4 regions of the Rhizobium brockwellii genome follow, and region 3 is predicted to be linked to each of the others. Evidence: predicted binding sites of a transcription regulator. Region 3 holds the regulator's gene; each other region holds the start of a gene.
What was found. Region 3 encodes PhoB, which activates phosphate uptake and scavenging genes when phosphate is short. Its sites were predicted from a motif close to TGTCATNNANCTGTCAT; they were not measured.

Region 1: a site for PhoB is predicted at 2,464-2,480, ahead of RLCC275e_RS20710 (DUF2794 domain-containing protein). Genes of this name have one in related genera too.
Region 2: a site for PhoB is predicted at 2,115-2,131, ahead of ppk2 (polyphosphate kinase 2). Genes of this name have one in related genera too.
Region 4: a site for PhoB is predicted at 2,642-2,658, ahead of olsB (l-ornithine N(alpha)-acyltransferase). Genes of this name have one in related genera too.

What each region holds. Positions count from the first base shown of each region.
Region 1 covers NZ_CP053439.1:4,217,106-4,221,589, reverse strand. Annotated here, with positions in the region: gene acnA (aconitate hydratase AcnA) at 1-1,212, shown strand, start outside; gene RLCC275e_RS20715 (DUF1223 domain-containing protein) at 1,447-2,187, shown strand; gene RLCC275e_RS20710 (DUF2794 domain-containing protein) at 2,503-2,904, shown strand; gene RLCC275e_RS20705 (GNAT family N-acetyltransferase) at 2,911-3,468, opposite strand; gene RLCC275e_RS20700 (Bax inhibitor-1/YccA family protein) at 3,577-4,305, opposite strand.
Region 2 covers NZ_CP053443.1:227,226-231,709, forward strand. Annotated here, with positions in the region: gene RLCC275e_RS32630 (ABC transporter ATP-binding protein) at 1-270, shown strand, start outside; gene RLCC275e_RS32635 (GMC oxidoreductase) at 354-2,006, shown strand; gene ppk2 (polyphosphate kinase 2) at 2,154-3,068, shown strand; gene RLCC275e_RS32645 (aldo/keto reductase family oxidoreductase) at 3,144-4,019, opposite strand; gene RLCC275e_RS32650 (LysR family transcriptional regulator) at 4,127-4,484, shown strand, end outside.
Region 3 covers NZ_CP053439.1:160,939-165,422, forward strand. Annotated here, with positions in the region: gene pstA (phosphate ABC transporter permease PstA) at 1-343, shown strand, start outside; gene pstB (phosphate ABC transporter ATP-binding protein PstB) at 360-1,175, shown strand; gene phoU (phosphate signaling complex protein PhoU) at 1,220-1,933, shown strand; gene phoB (phosphate regulon transcriptional regulator PhoB) at 2,067-2,750, shown strand; gene RLCC275e_RS00820 (GcrA family cell cycle regulator) at 2,997-3,530, opposite strand; gene RLCC275e_RS00825 (aspartate aminotransferase family protein) at 3,951-4,484, shown strand, end outside.
Region 4 covers NZ_CP053439.1:35,540-40,023, reverse strand. Annotated here, with positions in the region: gene lspA (signal peptidase II) at 1-259, shown strand, start outside; gene RLCC275e_RS00185 (PAS domain-containing hybrid sensor histidine kinase/response regulator) at 315-2,597, shown strand; gene olsB (l-ornithine N(alpha)-acyltransferase) at 2,706-3,584, shown strand; gene RLCC275e_RS00175 (NADP-dependent malic enzyme) at 3,790-4,484, opposite strand, start outside.

The DNA of each region.
Region 1 (4,484 bases), 780 kb from region 3:
CTTGGCTTCAACCTCGTCGGCTTCGGCTGCACAACCTGCATCGGCAATTCCGGCCCGCTGCCGGCGCCGATCTCGAAGACGATCAACGACAAGGGCCTTATCGTTTCCGGCGTTCTTTCCGGCAACCGTAACTTCGAAGGCCGCATCTCGCCCGACGTGCAGGCGAACTACCTCGCATCTCCGCCGCTGGTCGTCGCTTATGCGCTTGCCGGCACGGTGCAGACGGATCTGACCAAGGAGCCGATCGGCGAGGACCAGAGCGGCAACCCGGTTTATCTCAAGGACATCTGGCCGACCTCCAAGGAAGTCCAGGAATTCATCCTGAAATACGTGACCCGCGAGCTTTACGAAAGCAAGTACGCCGACGTCTTCAAGGGCGACGTCAACTGGCAGGCCGTTCAGGTCCCGCCGGGCCAGACCTATGCCTGGGACGACGATTCGACCTATGTTCAGAACCCGCCCTACTTCGTCGGCATGGGCAAGAAGGGCACCGGCGTCTCCGATATCAAGGGCGCCCGCGTTCTCGGCCTGTTCGGCGACAAGATCACCACCGACCACATCTCGCCGGCCGGTTCGATCAAGGCGGCATCGCCGGCCGGCGCCTACCTCATCGACCACGACGTCGCCGTTGCCGACTTCAACCAGTACGGCACGCGCCGCGGCAACCATGAAGTAATGATGCGCGGCACCTTCGCCAATATCCGCATCCGCAACCACATGCTCGGCCCGAACGGCAAGGAAGGTGGCTACACCATCCATTACCCGTCGAAGGAAGAGACCTCGATCTACGACGCCGCGATGCAGTACAAGCAGGAAGGCGTGCCGCTCGTCATCTTCGCCGGTGTCGAATACGGCAACGGCTCTTCGCGCGACTGGGCTGCCAAGGGCACCAACCTGCTCGGGGTCAAGGCGGTGGTCGCCCAGTCCTTCGAGCGCATCCATCGCTCGAACCTGGTCGGCATGGGCATCATCCCCTTCGTCTTCGAAGAGGGCACGACCTGGCAGAGCCTCGGCCTCAAGGGCGATGAACTCGTCACCATCGAAGGTCTGGAAAAGATCAAGCCGCGCGAGAAGAAGATCGCCAAGATCACCTATGGCGACGGCACCGTGAAGGAGGTTCCGCTGCTGTCGCGCGTCGATACGCTCGACGAGGTAGTCTACCTCAACAATGGCGGCATCTTGCAGACGGTTCTGCGCGACCTCGCTGCCTGATTTTTAAGACACTCACATGATAATGGCCGCCGGAGAGCAGTTTCCGGCGGTTTTTCTTTGCGGCGACAGTCTTCAAACGGGGCTCACGATGATTTGTTTTACGCAAGTTCCCGTCTAGCTATGTCTCACCCGTTCGTGACTTTTCGTTTGGACCCGGAAGGATTATTCGTACGTTCATATGTCAGGGCCTCCGGTTCCAACATGCCGTCGGCGCTGAAAAAGAGGTGCAGGTGAATGTCCCCCCGTTTTTTGATTCCGCTGATCGCCGGCGTTGTTCTCTCAGGCCCGTTGCAGGCCGAAGATGGCACACCGAAAGGTGTCGTCGAACTCTTCACGTCGCAGGGCTGCTCCTCCTGTCCTCCCGCTGATGCCGCTTTCCGTAAGTTGGTGAACCAGGGTGATGTCATCGCGCTCGCCTATCATGTCGATTACTGGAACTATCTCGGCTGGGCCGATACGCTGAGCTCCAAGGAAAACACCGAGCGGCAGTATGGCTATGCCAAGACGATGGGCCGCAGCAACGTCTACACGCCGCAGGCCATCGTCAATGGACGCGACCATCTGGCCGGCGCCGATCTGAATGGCATCAACAGCAAGATCGACACCTATAGCAGCGAAGGCAACGGGCTGACCGTTCCGATCAGCGCCGCGATGCGCGGCGACGAGCTGGAGATCAAGATCGGCGCGGGACAGGGCAAAGCCAATGTCGTGATGGTCTATTTCGACAAGGAAAAGACGATCGACGTCGAAAAGGGCGAGAACAGCGGCCAGAAGATCTCCTATCTGCACAGCGTCACCAATGTCGAAACCGTCGGCATGTGGGACGGCAAGGCGACCAGTCTGACGCTGCCCGCCAGCGTGCTGCAGCGGCCGCAGCTCGAGGGCTGCGCCATCCTGCTGCAATCGGCGACCGCAGACGGCGATCCGGCTGCGATCCTTGGCGCGACCGTGGTGATGGCTGGCAAAAATATCTGAAATTTCATCCGGTTACGGATGAAATGCTGGGGCGGCCCGGCCGAGCGTATTCGGGGCTGGGGTTAAGGTCGATACGCTCCGCCGGGCCCTTTGGCGCGTTGGCGCCAAACTGGAGCTCATAAATCTCCTGCAAATGAGGCGCTGTTTTGACTGAAATGCGGCGCTGCGGAGAAAGCGTTGGCCTGCCCAGCGCCCTTGCGCGAGAGACGCGCGGCGCTGTAGTGCGGCTGAATGTGACAGTCGGCACTCTTGCAATTTGCGGCAGCTCGGGCAAACTGTCACTCTCCTGTCATATGTGGAGGCCTTGTGAGACTGATGACAGATCAGCCGGATTTGCGACACGGCGAAAGCCGTTCCGTCGACCACAGTTCCTCAGTCGTCGTCGATCTCAGGGAATACAGACAAAGCAAGGACCCGCTTCCGGTGACCTTCCACCGGCGCGAACTGGACGCGATCCTCTGGATTTACGGCCGGATGGTTGGTGATGGTGAATGGCGCGACTACGCCATCGATCACCTGAAGGACAGGGCGGTCTTTTCCGTTTTCAAGCGTTCCGGCGAAATGCCGCTCTTCCGCATCGAGAAAAACCCGAAGCTCGCCGCCAAGCAGGGTGCCTATTCAGTGATCAGCGTCAACGGCACGATCCTGAAGCGCGGTCACGAGCTGAACCAAGTGCTGAAGGTGTTCGACAAGGCCCTGAAGCTCGTCGACAAGTAAGCCGCATCAGCCGGAAAACAGCGTGCCGGGATAGGCTGATGGGTCCGGATCTGTGCTCATGCCTTCGCCGAGGGCGCGCTGCATGAACATCGTATCCAGCCAGCGGCCGTGCTTGTAGCCGGTGCCCTTCATCAGGCCGACCTCCTCGAAGCCAGCCTTGCGATGGAGCGCGATCGAGGCGGGGCTGGCGCCACCGATGACGGCGGCCATCTGCCGAAAGCCGAGGGTGGTGCAGCGGATGATGAGTTCGGCAAGCAGCGCCTTGCCGATGCCGCGACCGCGGGCTTGCGGCGCCAGGTAGATCGAATCCTCGACCAGCCAGCGATAGGCGGGGCGCGTGCGGAAGGCCGAGGCGTAGGCGTAGCCCAACAAGGCCCCGTCCGTGCCGATGGCTGCGATATAGGGATATTGCTGGCCGACGATCGCTGAAAAACGTTGTGCCATGTCGGCTTCGGAGGGCGGGACGATCTCATAGCTCGCGACGCCGTTCAGGACCGATTCGCGATAGATATCGGCAATGGCGGGAATATCGGCTTGCGTGGCATCGCGCAGGAGGAAGGACATGTTGGCGGGATCCATTGGGGAGGATATGTCTTCGTAAAACCATCCCGCGAAAGCCTGCGCAACAAAAAAGGCGGCCGAAGCCGCCTTTTCCATCCCAGTCTGCCCTGCTTATTTACGGTTGCCCATGAACTGCAGCAGGAACATGAAGAGGTTGATGAAGTCGAGATAGAGCGTCAGCGCACCCATGATCGCCTTGCGACCGGCGACGGCGACGTCATCGGCTTCCAGGTACAATTCCTTGATACGCTGGGTATCGTAGGCGGTGAGGCCTGCGAAGATCAGGACGCCGAGCACCGAGATGGCGAACTGCACGGCAGACGACGCCAGGAAGATGTTGACGATCGAGGCGATGATCAGGCCGAAAAGACCCATCATCAGGAACGAACCCATCGCCGACAGATTACGCTTCGTCGTGTAGCCGTAAAGCGACAGCGCGCCAAAGGAGGCGGCGGTGACGAAGAAGGTCTGAACGACGCTCTGACCTGTGTAGATCAGGAAGATCGATGAGAGCGATAGGCCGACGAGCGCAGCGTAGACCGCAAAGGTCGTCTGGGCGGCGGCCACCGTCATCGTATTGATCCGGAAGCTCAGGAAGAACACCAGAGCCAGCGGCGCCAGAATGACCACCCACTTCAGCGGGCTGATATAGATCGCCTGACCGAAAGCGGTCAGCTCGCCATTGGCGAAGGCGAATTGGAACGACAGATATGCGGCCACACCGGTGATCGCCAGACCCAGCGCCATCAGGTTGTAGACCTTGAGCATATAAGCGCGCAGGCCTTGATCAATCATCTCGCCGGTCTGAGCGCGGCTTTGATAGTTACGAAGATCAGCCATAGTTTCCTCTTACAAGCTCCGATGGAAATACGGTGTCGGGGTTTTCGACCCGGGCGCCGCTGCGGAGCTCCAGCATGCCTGCGGATAATATGAGGCTTTCGTCCTTTGCAAACAAGAGGCTTGCAAAGCCTCGGTCGGTTAAATCGCCGTAAGGTGAAGGGTTTGAGTGCCGTTTCCTA
Region 2 (4,484 bases), on a different replicon from region 3:
GCGGACGCAGCGGAAGGACCGGCAACGCTCGGCTTTCGCCCGGAACACCTTGTGCTCGATGGCGCCACGAGCGGCCTACCCACCATTCCCGGTCGCGTTTCCGTCGTCGAGCCGATGGGCTCGGACGCCGTCGTCTGGTTCGACTGGGCGGACCAGAGCCTTTCGCTCCGGCTCATGGGCGATGTCACCCTGCAGCCCGGCGATGCCGTGGCTCCCGGGCTCGATATCGCCAAGGCATCCCTCTTCGGCGCTGACGGATCGCGGCTGTAACGCGCCATCCCTTTGTTTTCCCGCAATTCCGGACGCGCTTCGCGCCGTTTTGAGGATTGCTTCAGGACAGGATTTGAAAATACATGTCTGAGATCGTCTATGATGCGCTGGTGATCGGCTCCGGCGCGGCGGGTTCTTTTGCGGTGAAGGAACTGACGGCACAGGGATTGTCGGTGCTGCTGCTCGAGGCCGGCCCCGCGGTCGGACCGAAGGATTTCGATCCCGCCCGCAAGAAGGCGCCGGCAAGCAGCATCAATATATGGGAGCGCGCGCGGGCCACCCTCAAGGGCCAGCCGATCCAGGCGCGCGCAGCCTTTTTCACCGAGCGCTTCAGCCATTTCTTCGTCAACGACCGCAAGAACCCCTATACGACGCCGAAGGGCGAACCCTTCCTCTGGATCCGCGGCCGCCAGGGCGGTGGGCGCCTCCACAGTTTCGGCCGGGTGCTGCTGCGCTGGACCGACGACGATTTCAAGATCCGCTCACGCGCCGGAAAGGGCGTGGACTGGCCGGTCTCCTATGACGAGCTGGTGCCTTTCTACGACGAGGTCGAGGCCCATCTCGGGCTCTACGGCAACAAGGACAACGTGGCCACGCTGCCAGATGGCATCTATGCGAAGCCGGCAAGCCTGACGCCCGCCGAACAGATCTTCAAGCAGGCGGTTGAATACCGTTGGCCGGAAAGGCATGTCGTTTCCTGGCGCTACATCGCGCCGGACGCCGACCGCATGCCGCGACCGCTGCGAGAAGCAAAGGCGACCGGCCAACTGACAGTCCGCTACGACGCCGTCGTTCGCCGCATCACCACGGACGAGAAGACCGGCCACGCCACCGGAGCGGAGTTCATCGATCGCAATACGGGCGAAGTATCGACCGCGCGCGCCGCGACGGTGGTGCTTTCGGCCTCGCCGATAGAGAGCGTGCGACTGCTGCTGAATTCGGCGTCGGCGAAACATCCTGATGGGCTCGGCAACAGCTCGGGTGCCCTCGGCCGCTATTTTATGGATCAGCTTCCGTGCCTCGCGTTTGGGTCCTTTTCGAAGGCGAAGGGTTGGGCGGTCGACGAGTCTGCGCCGACCGACCCGTTCTACAATCCGTCAGGCGGGATCTTCATTCCCCGCTTCGGCGAGGGCGACGCCGCCCGCGGCGATTTCGACTACCAGGGAAGCGTCGGCCGCGCGCCGGTCTCCGGGGACACAGATGCACGTCTCGCCTTCTTCGGTTTCGGCCGGATGCTGCCCTATGCAGACAATCGCATCACGCTCGACGTCAGGCGTAGGGATGCCTGGAACATTCCCGTGCCACATATCCGCTGCGTCATGCAGGAGGAGGAACAGGCGCTGCTCAGAAGGCAGGAGGAAACGCTGATCGCGATGATCAAGGAAGTCGGCGGCGACCTCGAATTCATCGGCTCGCCCACCGGCCTCAAGGAGATGGGCAAGGGCGCCTTTCCCGAAGCCGATACCTTCAGCCGCTTCATGTTCCGCAAATGGTTCCGCAAGACCATGTGCATGGGCGCGGCAATCCATGAGACGGGCGGCGCGCGCATGGGCGAAAATCGGCAAGCTTCTGTGCTCAATCCCTACAACCAGGTCTGGGATGCTCCGAACCTCATCGTCACCGACGCCAGCGCCTTCCCCGGCAGCGGCATCGCCGGCACCACGCTCACCGTCATGGCTCTGACGATCCGCGCCTGCCGGAACCTTGTCGACCAGTACCGGACGGGGCAGTTGTAGGCGCGCTCGGCGGCTGAAGCGCATTCGACGCCGCAAGCATCGGCTTGAGAGATCGGGACGTTGCTGTTCCGGCTTCCGGTTAGCCGAACTGTCACACAAACTTCGCAGTGACATGCTCCTGTCAAAAAAAGCAGGAAGGAAAAGGCCATGACTCAAACACCTCAGGACCAGCTCAGCCGTATTAAGGCCGAAATCGCCGACAGCTTCGATGAAGAGCTGGAAATGCAGATGGAGGAAGACCGGCTGGACGATCTGGTTGCCGAAGGAATGTCGGAACCGGCGGAGCAGACGATCGAGCGAAAGATCTACTTCAGGGAGCTTTTCCGGCTGCAGCATGAACTGGTGCGGTTGCAGGATTGGGTCCAGCATAAGAAGCTGAAGGTGGTGGTGCTGTTCGAAGGGCGGGATTCGGCCGGCAAGGGTGGCGCGATCAAGCGCGTGACCCAGCGGCTCAATCCGCGCGTTTGCCGGACGGTCGCGCTGCCCGCGCCCACCGAGCGGGAACGTCATCAATGGTATTTCCAGCGTTATGTCCCGCATCTTCCGACCGCCGGCGAAATGGTGCTCTTTGACCGAAGCTGGTACAATCGCGCCGGCGTCGAGCGCGTCATGGGGTTCTGCACCGAGGAAGAACTCGAGGAGTTCTTCCGCTCGGTGCCTGAATTCGAGCGGATGCTCGTCCGCTCCGGTATCGTGCTGATCAAGTACTGGTTTTCGATCACCGACGAGGAGCAGGAATTCCGCTTCAAGATGCGTATCCACGATCCGCTGAAGCAATGGAAGCTCTCACCGATGGATATGGAAAGCCGTGTCCATTGGGAGGAATACACCAAAGCCAAGGAAGAGATGCTGGCGCGGACGCACACGGAGGACGCACCCTGGTGGGTGGTACAGGCCGTGGACAAGAAACGGGCGCGGTTGAACTGCATTGCCCATCTTCTCGAACAGATCCCTTATGAGGATGTTCCGAAACTGGAGATCCAGTTGCCGGATCGCATCCGTCATGCCGATTACAACAGGTCGCCGGTTCCGCCTGAAATGCTCGTGCCGGAGCGCTATTGACAGCATAGCCGCAACGGCGGGTTGCTACGCTACGCCACGGAAGAGCGTGGCGTAGCGTTGGATCGTCGGAGACCTTCAGGCGGCGACATCAGCCATGCGGTTCAATTCCGAGACGGCCTCATCCGGCAGCGCGAGCCCGGCGGCGGCGAGGTTCTCCCTGAGATGGCCGACGGACGAAGTGCCGGGAATCAGCAGGATGTTTTCCGCGCGACGCAGCAGCCAGGCGAGTGCCACCTGCATCGGCGTGGCATTGAGGCGTGTGGCGACATCGGACAGGGTGGACGACTGCAGCGGGCTGAACCCGCCGAGCGGGAAGAATGGTACATAGGCAATGCCGTCGCGCGCGAGATCGTCGATCAGGGCATCGTCGGCCCGATGCGCGAGATTGTACTGGTTCTGCACGCAGATGATCTCGGTGATCCCACGCCCTTCGGTGATCTGCTTGGATGTGACGTTGCTCAGCCCGACGTGACGCACCAGGCCTTGCCGCTGAAGATCGGCGAGCACTGTCAGCGGCGCTTCGATCGACCCTTCGGCCGGACCATGCACGTCGAACATGATCCTGAGATTGACGACATCAAGCACATCGAGGCCGAGATTGCGGAGATTGTCGTGCACTGCCGCGGTCAGTTCTTCACGCGAGAAGGCCGGCATCCACGATCCATCCGCGCCGCGCCGGGCGCCGATCTTGGTGACGATGACGAGATCGTCGCGATAGGGATGCAGCGCTTCGCGGATGATCTGGTTGGTGACGTGCGGGCCATAGAGGTCGCTGGTGTCGATATGGTTTACGCCGCTCGTGACCGCCTCTCGCAGCACGGCCAAGGCTGCGCCATGATCTTTGGGCGGGCCAAACACGCCAGGCCCGGCAAGCTGCATGGCGCCATAGCCGAGCCGCTTCACGCTGCGGCCGCCGAGGTTGAATGTGCCGGACTGATCGGTAGTGGACATGACTTAATTCCTTTCAAGAGATGACGCCAAGATAGGCCCAAGATAAGCATTGTCGGCACGCGTGAAAATTGGCTACAATCCGCACGGGCTGTGCGGAGTGGCGAACAGTGAAAGCGGATCTGGGTGATCTCAATGCCTTCGTTGCCGTGGCCCGTGCCGGGGGTTTTCGTGAAGGGGCGCGCGTCAGCGGCAGCAGCGCCTCCTTCCTCAGCGAAGCGGTGCGTCGCCTGGAGGGCCAACTCGGCGTCAGGCTGCTCAACCGGACGACCCGCAGTGTTGTCCCGACCGAAGCGGGCAAGGGCTTGCTGGAGCGGCTCGGCCCTGCTTTGAGCGAGGTGGAGTCTGCCCTCGACGTCGTCAACGGATTTCGCGACAGGCCGGCCGGTGCGTTGCGCCTCAATGTGCCGGTCAGCGCGGCGCGGCTGGTGCTGCCTGCCATCGTTCCACCATTCCTCGCCGTCTATC
Region 3 (4,484 bases):
GGCCCTCGGCCTCGGCGCTTCGAAGATGCAGATGGTGTTCCACCATGTTCTGCCGCTCGCCATGCCCGGCATCCTCACCGGCACGATCATCGGCCTGGCGCATGCGCTCGGCGAAACCGCGCCGCTGCTTCTGATCGGCATGGTCGCCTTCGTCGCCAACGCGCCGACGACACCGCTCGATCCCTCGACGGCTCTGCCCGTACAGGTCTATATGTGGGCCAACGAGGCCGAACGTGCCTTCGTTGAGCGTACTTCGGGTGCCATCATCGTCCTGCTCCTGTTCCTGATCGTCATGAACATGGGCGCCATCCTCTTGCGTCGTCGCTTCGAGCGCCGCTGGTAAACGGAGTTACAAGATCATGAACATGTTGACGGAAGCTGCAGTTGAAAAGGCGCTGGATCACAAGATGAGCAACGTCCCGTATAAGATGATCGGAAAGGATGTCTCGGTTTACTACGGCGAAAAGCGCGCGCTATTCGATGTGAACCTGAACATCCGCGAAAACACCGTAACCGCCCTGATCGGCCCGTCCGGCTGCGGCAAGTCGACCTTCCTGCGCAGCCTCAACCGCATGAACGACACGATCGACGGCTGCCGCGTCACCGGCAAGATCACGCTCGACACCGACGATATCTATGATCCCGATATCGACGTCGTCGAACTTCGCGCCCGCGTCGGCATGGTCTTCCAGAAGCCGAACCCGTTCCCGAAGACGATCTACGAAAACGTCTCCTACGGCCCGCGCATCCATGGCCTCGCCAAGTCGAAGGCCGATCTCGACCAGATCGTCGAGACCAGCCTGCAGCGCGCCGGCCTCTGGAACGAGGTCAAGGACCGCGTGCACGAGTCCGGCACCGGCCTGTCGGGCGGTCAGCAGCAGCGCCTCTGCATTGCGCGTGCCGTCGCCGTCAGCCCGGAAGTGATCCTGATGGACGAGCCCTGCTCGGCGCTCGACCCGATCGCCACCGCCAAGGTCGAGGAGCTGATCCACGAGCTGCGCGAGAACTACACGATCGTCATCGTCACCCACTCCATGCAGCAGGCCGCGCGTGTTTCGCAGCGCACCGCCATGTTCCACCTCGGCAATCTCGTCGAGGAGAACGACACCGACAAGATGTTCACCAATCCCGACGATCCGCGCACCCAGGACTACATCATGGGTCGCTTCGGCTGATTTTGGCGTCACCAAGCCTTTCCGTTATTCGAGGATAAAGCCCCATGGCATCGACACATATTTATTCTGCCTATGATGATGATCTGAAGTTCCTGTCCAGGCGGATTTCCGAAATGGGCGGCCTGGCCGAGCAGATGGTCGCCGAAGCCGTGCGGGCGCTCGTCAACGGCGATACCGCGCTGGCGCAGAAGGTCATCTCCGACGATGTGATCCTCGATCACGCCGAACGCGAAATCGGCGACAAGGCGATCGTCACCATCGCCCGCCGCCAGCCGATGGCCGCGGACCTGCGCGAAATCATGGGTTCGATCCGCATCGCCGCCGATCTCGAACGTGTCGGCGACCTCGGCAAGAACACTGCCAAGCGCGTCATCGCCGTCCAAAGCACCGGCGTTCCCCGCAAGCTCGCCCGCGGCCTCGAGCATCTGTCCGAGCTGGCGCTCGTCCAGCTCAAGGAAGTGCTCGACGTCTACACCAATCGTTCCGCCGACAAGGCGAATGCGATCCGCGAACGCGACAACGAGATCGACGCGATGTACACCTCGCTGTTCCGCGAGCTCCTGACCTACATGATGGAAGATCCGCGCAACATCACCAGCTGCACGCATCTTCTCTTCTGCGCCAAGAACATCGAGCGCATCGGCGACCACGCCACCAACATCGCCGAGACGATCTTTTACATGACGACAGGCGCGCAGCCGGAAGGCGACCGTCCGAAGGACGACAGCGCCAACACCGTCGGCGCGGTCACCGAATAACCGCCTACACCCCGCCGCTTGCGTGCGCGCCCATCCGGGCGCGCAAGAGGTCGCAGCCAATTTCTGAATTTGCGCAGGATGCATTGCTTAAATCACCCTGGTTTAAGGATCATGCGCGAGGAGACCGACACGCATGATCCCGAGAGTTGCAGTTGTTGAAGACGAGGAAGCCCTCAGCGTGCTTCTTCGCTACAATCTCGAAGCGGAAGGCTTCGAGGTCGATACCATCCTTCGTGGCGACGAAGCCGAAATGCGGCTTCAGGAGCGCACGCCCGATCTTCTCATCCTTGATTGGATGCTGCCCGGCGTCTCCGGCATCGAGCTCTGCCGGCGCCTGCGCATGCGGCCGGAGACCGAGCGTCTGCCGATCATCATGCTGACGGCGCGCGGCGAAGAGAGCGAGCGTGTCCGCGGATTGTCGACGGGCGCCGACGATTATGTCGTCAAGCCCTTCTCGACCCCCGAGCTCGTTGCCCGCGTCAAGGCGATGCTGCGTCGCGCCCGTCCCGAGGTGCTGTCGACGGTGCTGAAATGCGGTGACATCGAGCTCGACCGTGAGACCCATCGCGTCCATCGCAAGACCCGCGAAGTCCGCCTCGGCCCCACCGAATTCCGCCTGCTGGAATTCCTGATGTCGTCGCCGGGCCGGGTCTTCTCCCGCTCACAGCTGTTGGATGGTGTCTGGGGCCACGATATCTATGTCGACGAGCGCACCGTCGACGTCCATGTCGGCCGCCTGCGCAAGGCGCTGAATTTCTCCAACATGCAGGACGTCATCCGCACCGTCCGCGGCGCCGGTTATTCGATGGAAGCCTGAGGGCTTTCATCTGAGCCTGCTGGCAAAGCCCCGGCAAAACCCGCGACGTCATCCTCGGCCTTGTGCCGAGGATCTGCGCACGCCAAATTAAGCATTTGAAAATAAAGTTTTTTCTCTCAAGTGGTTGAGGTGATCAGATGCTCGGCACAAGGCCGAGCATGACGGAGGGAAACCTGAGCTTCCATCCGCGCATAAAAAAACGGGCCACTCGGCCCGTTTTCTGCATTCTAACGATGGTCAGCCCCCTCAGCTGGCCCGCGCGGCTGCCCGGCGGCGTTCGTTGACCGGCTGGTAGGCAAGCTTCTGGTGATAGCTGCAATAGGGCGAATTGTCGGGGGATTCGCAGCCGCAGAAATGGAAGTCGTCCTTCAGCGGATCGCCGACCGGCCACTTGCAGGTGCGCTCGGTCAGTTCCGTCAGGCCGAGGCGGCGCGAAATCGGCACCACCACATTGCCTCTCGGCACGTATTCCATTTCCTCGATCGTTTCGATCTCGATCTCTTCCTTCAGCATCGTCGCGCCCTGCTGGCGGGTGACGGTGCGGGTGGTGATCCGAGAGGCGAAGTTCGGCGCGCGCGGCGCCGATGTATTGCGCTTCGGCGTTCGCGCCGCGGTGTTGGTGCCGCCGGCCTTGGCACGGCCGGGAAGGCACAGCCGGTGCACTTTACCGATGACCGCGTTTCGGCTGACACCGCCAAGTTGTGCCGCGATCTGGCTGGCGCTCAGTCCTTCGGCCCAAAGCTTCTTGAGTTTCTCGACCCGCTCGTCTGTCCAGTTCATGCCCTGTCTCCACCTTTTGCGTTGGTGATGGCAGAATCCCTCACCGTTGTCCCGGGAGCTCCGAAACAAGAAACGCTTGATCAATTTTGGTGACTAGTTCCGCCGCATGCAGTCTAGTAATTGATCTTTAACCTAGTGTGAGCCTGACTCCGTGACAAGAGTCGCATGAATCCGGATGAATCGAATTCGTAGTTTTCCCCAACTTGCTGTCCCTGCGTGGCATTTCTGCAATAATGCCTGTTGAAGACTGAAAATGCCGCTGTACACCTGTGCTGCATACGCTAAGGGCGCCGTTTTGTTGACATTGCAGCGCGAAAAGGAAATAGTGCCACTCGCCGCCGCAAGGCGGCATTTTTGATTTTTCGGGCCTGGTTTCCTTAGCCGGAGTCATTGCCCGGCAACTTTGATGGAGATCGCGCCATGGCTGAAGCCGCGCCGCTTTATGACACCTATTCTCGTGCCCCACTGCGGTTCGAGCGAGGCGAGGGCGTATGGCTGATCACCGAAACTGGCGAGCGATATCTCGATTTCGGCGCCGGCGTCGCCGTCACCTCCGTCGGCCACAGCAATCCGCATGTGGTCGGCGCGCTGAAGGAGCAGGCCGACAAGGTCTGGCACCTGTCGAACATCTATGAGATCCCCGGACAGGAGCGTCTGGCTAAACGCCTGACCGACGCCACCTTCGCCGACAAGGTGTTCTTCACCAACTCAGGTGCCGAGGCGCTCGAATGCGCGATCAAGACGGCCCGCCGCTATCAGTTTTCCAAGGGCCATCCCGAGCGCTTCCATATCATCACCTTCGAAGGCGCCTTCCACGGACGGACGCTGGCGACGATCGCCGCCGGCGGCCAGGAAAAATATCTCGAAGGTTTCGGCCCCAAGGCGCCGGGTTTCGATCAGGTGCCTTTCGGTGATATCGAAGCGGTCCGCGCCGCGATCACCGAGGCGACGTCC
Region 4 (4,484 bases), 130 kb from region 3:
CGTCGCCTTCGTCATCTGGCTGTGGTACCGCACGGCGAAGGATCGCTGGATCGCCCATCTCGGTTATGCGCTGATCATCGCCGGCGCGATCGGCAATCTCGTCGACCGCTTCGCCTATGGGCATGTGATCGATTACATTCTTTTCTACACTGAGAGTTGGTCCTTCGCGGTCTTCAATCTCGCCGACAGTTTCATCACCATCGGCGCCGGCTGCGTCATTCTCGATGAGCTGCTACTGCCGAAAAAGGCCAGCCGCTAAAATCTTATCGAAATCCTGAAGGCATTCGGAACGGGCCTCATGTTATCCAGATAGCATGCAGAACCTGGGACAGTTGCAGGAAAGATTGTCCGCCGCCTTCGGTGGACCCGCCGCCAAGCCGCATGAGAAGCGGATGGAGGCGGTCTTCGCACGACCGAACGCACCGGCACCCCGGGGCGCCGATGACCGCCAGGGCGGACCTGCACCGACACGGCGCCTGCTGTTCTACTGGCTTGGCGGCGCCGGCCTTCTTGCCGCAACGATCCTGATGCTGCTTGCCCATGCCGGCGATCCGCTGCTGCTTTCGGGCGGTCTCGTCGTTCTTGGCCTTGCCGTCATCGCCAGTTATGCCCTGCTGATGGTTCGCTCGCGCAAGGCCGGGCAGCGCCCCGGCCAATCCAAGCCGGATGAGAATGGCGGCGCAAAGCTGTTTGCCGACGTGCACGACGTGCTCGGCGACATCACGGTCAGCCGCACCATGGACCGGCGCATCATCTCCGCCAATGACACGTTTCGCCGCCTGACCGGGCGGCTGCGCCCGGAAGGAAAAACCTGCGAGGAGATCGGCCTTGCCTTCCGCCCCGGTCCGATACCGCACTGCTACGATGTCGAGATCTCGACGCCGGAGGGCCAGCGCATCTTCCTCTGGCGTGACGTCGTTACCCGCGACCCGGCGAACGGCCGCCTGCTGCTGCAGAGCGTTGCCCGCGACGTCACCGACGAGCGGCTGATCGCGCAGGGCCGCGAGGAGGCCCGCCAGAAGGCCGAATATAACAGCGCCGCCAAATCGAGGCTGCTTGCCACCGTCAGCCACGAGGTGCGCACGCCGCTTTCCGGCATCCTCGGCATGACGCATCTGATCGCCGAAACGCGGCTGACGCAGGAGCAGCAAAACTATCTCGCCAACATCCGCCAGTCCGGCCACGCATTGACGCAGCTCGTCGAGGATCTGCTCGATTTCTCCACCATCGAAGTCGGCCGCTTCGCGCTGCACCCGCGCTCGGAATCGCTGCGCAAGCTTCTGGAAAGCGTCGTCGAGATGCTCGCCCACCGGGCGCATGAAAAGGGTATCGAGATCGGCGCCACCGTGTCCTCCGACGTGCCCGAAAATATGAGCTTCGACCCGGCGCGGCTGCGCCAGGTTCTGTTCAACGTCATCGGCAATGCCGTGAAGTTCACCCAGGTCGGCGGCGTCTTCATCCGCGTGTCGCTCGACGGCGACGACCTGTCGATCACCGTGACCGACAGCGGTCCCGGCATGACGGCGGAGGAGCAGGCGCGCGTCTTCGGCGAGTTCGAGCAGGGTGGCAGCGTTGTCGACAAGAGCAGCGGGACCGGCCTCGGCCTTGCCATCTCCGCCCGCATCATGCGCGAATTCAACGGCGCGCTGACGGTTACCAGCGAAAAGGGCCGAGGCAGCGAATTCACCATCCGCTTCCCTGTCGATATCGACAGCGAGCGCCCCGACCGGCGAAACACGCTGCTTTCAGGCAACAGCGTCGTGCTGCTGGCGCCGGCAGGTGCGGCGCGCACCGCCATCGCCGAAACGATCACCACGCTCGGCGGCCTCTGCCATCTTGTCGGCGACGGCGAGACGGCGCGGGCAACACTGCTTGGGCTGGTAAAGAGCGGGCGGCGGCCGACCGATATCATCATCGACCATCGGATGTCGGCGGAATTTTCCGCCCATCTTGCCGATCGCGCCGAAATCGCCGCCCTTGGTCTGCGCAAGGTGCTGCTCGTCAATCCGGAAGAGCGTAGCGCCCATCCGCTCGACCTCTTCGATGCCTGGCTGATCCGGCCGCTGCGCGAACAGTCGCTGATCGACGTGCTGCGCGGGCGCATGCGCGGCATGGAGAAGCGTGACGCGCTGAACGACAACCAGCCGGGCTTCAGCCTTTCGGTGGCGGAGACGCTGGTTGCCGCCAGCGGGCTCAGCATCCTGCTCGGCGAGGACGATCCGATCAATGCCATGCTGGTGCGCGTCGTCCTGGAAAAGGGCGGGCATAAGGTGCGCCATGTCGAGGATTTCGAGACCCTGCTCGACTACGCGCTCTGCGAGGCGAATGCTCGGCCCGATATCATCATCAGCGACCTCTCGATGCCTGGCGGCAATGGCATCGACATGCTGGGACGCCTGCGCGGCCATGAGCGGCGGCTCGATCTCGCCTCGGTGCCGGTGATCGTGCTGACGGCCGACAAGAGTGACGAATCGCGCCGCCAGGTCTTGCTCAACGGCGCCAACCGCGTCATGGTAAAGCCGGTCGATCCGGTGCGGCTGCTGACCGAAGTTCAAGCGGTCGCCGCCCTTTCCGCCCGCCGGGCAGAGGCGCGGTGAGCGCCTCGGGAACCGGCATGTTTCTTGCGCCGGGAAATTCAAAATGTCACTTTCCTGTCGTAGAGAAGTGTTTTATGGCGTCGATAAGCCGGCAACGGGAGAATCGTCATGTCCGCCATCGACATCCTGAATCGTGACACCACCGCGGAGGCTGCACCGCCCTCGACGGCTGCTGTACAGAAGGACGGCGATATCCTCGGCCGTATCGGCAATCTGGAGACCCGCCTTGCCCGCACGGCACGCGAGATCGATGCCGCCCAGGCCGTGCGCTACCGCGTCTTCGTCGACGAAATGAAGGCGCAGCTGCCGCTGGATGCCATGCGCCGGCAGCGTGACGTCGACGCCTATGACGCTGTCTGCGACCATCTTCTGGTTCTCGACCGCTCGATCGAGGGCGACCCCGAAGACCAGATCGTCGGCACCTACAGGCTGTTGCGTCAAGATGTCGCCATCGCCAATGGCGGTTTTTACTCGGCTTCCGAATTCGAAATCGAGGGCCTTATTGCCAAACATCCGGACAAGCGCTTCATGGAGCTCGGCCGCTCCTGCGTGCTGCCGGAATACCGCACCAAGCGCACCGTCGAGCTTCTGTGGCAGGGCAACTGGGCCTATGCGCTGAAGCACGGCGTCAGCGCCATGTTCGGCTGCGCCTCTTTCCCCGGCGTCTATCTCGAAAGCCATGCGCTGGCGCTGTCCTTTCTCTACCACAACGTGCTGGCGAAGGACGAATGGGCCGTCGGGGCGCTGCCGGATCTCGCCCGCAACATGGACTTGATGCCGATCGAAGCCATCAATCCGAAGCGGGCGTTGATGGCCCTGCCGCCGTTGATCAAGGGCTATCTCCGCCTCGGCGCGATGGTCGGCTCCAGCGCGGTCATCGATCATGCCTTCAACACGACCGACGTGCTAATCGTGCTGCCGATCTCCAGCATCTCGGACCGTTACCTGAATTATTACGGCGCCGATGCCGGCCGCTTCGCGAGCTAAGAGCTAGCATCGCTGCTCTTCATCGTTCGCGACTTCGGCAGTTCATTATCTGCAACCTAGAGCATTTCCGTTTTTCTTCGAATCACGGAAGTGCTCTATTTCTTTGTTTTCATGCTCCGGACGCAAAACCGCAAAAAACTTGTGCCTGGCCGACGTGTCGTCGGCCGGGCACAAGATGCCGTCTCATAGTGTCGACCGGAGGAGTTTACGAACCCGCCCCGTAGGCGGCGATCGCCGCCATGTTGACGATGTCGCTGTCCTTGGCGCCCATCGAGGTGATCTGCACCGGCTTGTCGAGACCGACGAGGATCGGGCCGATCACCGTGGAGCCGCCGAGCTCCTGCAGCATCTTGGTCGAGATCGAGGCCGAGTGGAAGGCCGGCATGACGAGGACGTTGGCCGGGCCGGAGAGGCGGCAGAAGGGATATTGCTCCATCACCTTGCGGTTCAGAGCAACGTCGGCGGCCATCTCACCGTCATATTCGAAATCGACGCGGCGCTTGTCAAGGATCTTCACCGCCTCGCGCACCCGCTCGGAGCGTTCGCCCGAAGGATGGCCGAAGGTGGAATAGGCCAGCAGGGCGACACGCGGCGGATAACCCATGCGCCGCGCGAGACCCGCAGCTTCCTCGGCGATATCGGCAAGCTCCTCGGCCGTCGGCATGTCGTGCACCGCCGTATCGGCAACGAAGACGGTGCGGCCGCGGCAGAGCGCCAAGGATACGCCGATGACGCGGTGGCCTGGCTTCTCGTCGATGCAGCGGCGCACATCTTCGAGCGCCGTCGAATAGTTTCGGGTGATGCCCGTCACCATGCCGTCGGCGTCGCCGAGCGCCACCATGGTGGCGGCGAAATGGTTGCGGTCGTTGTGGATCAGCCGCTGGGCGTCACGGTGGAGAT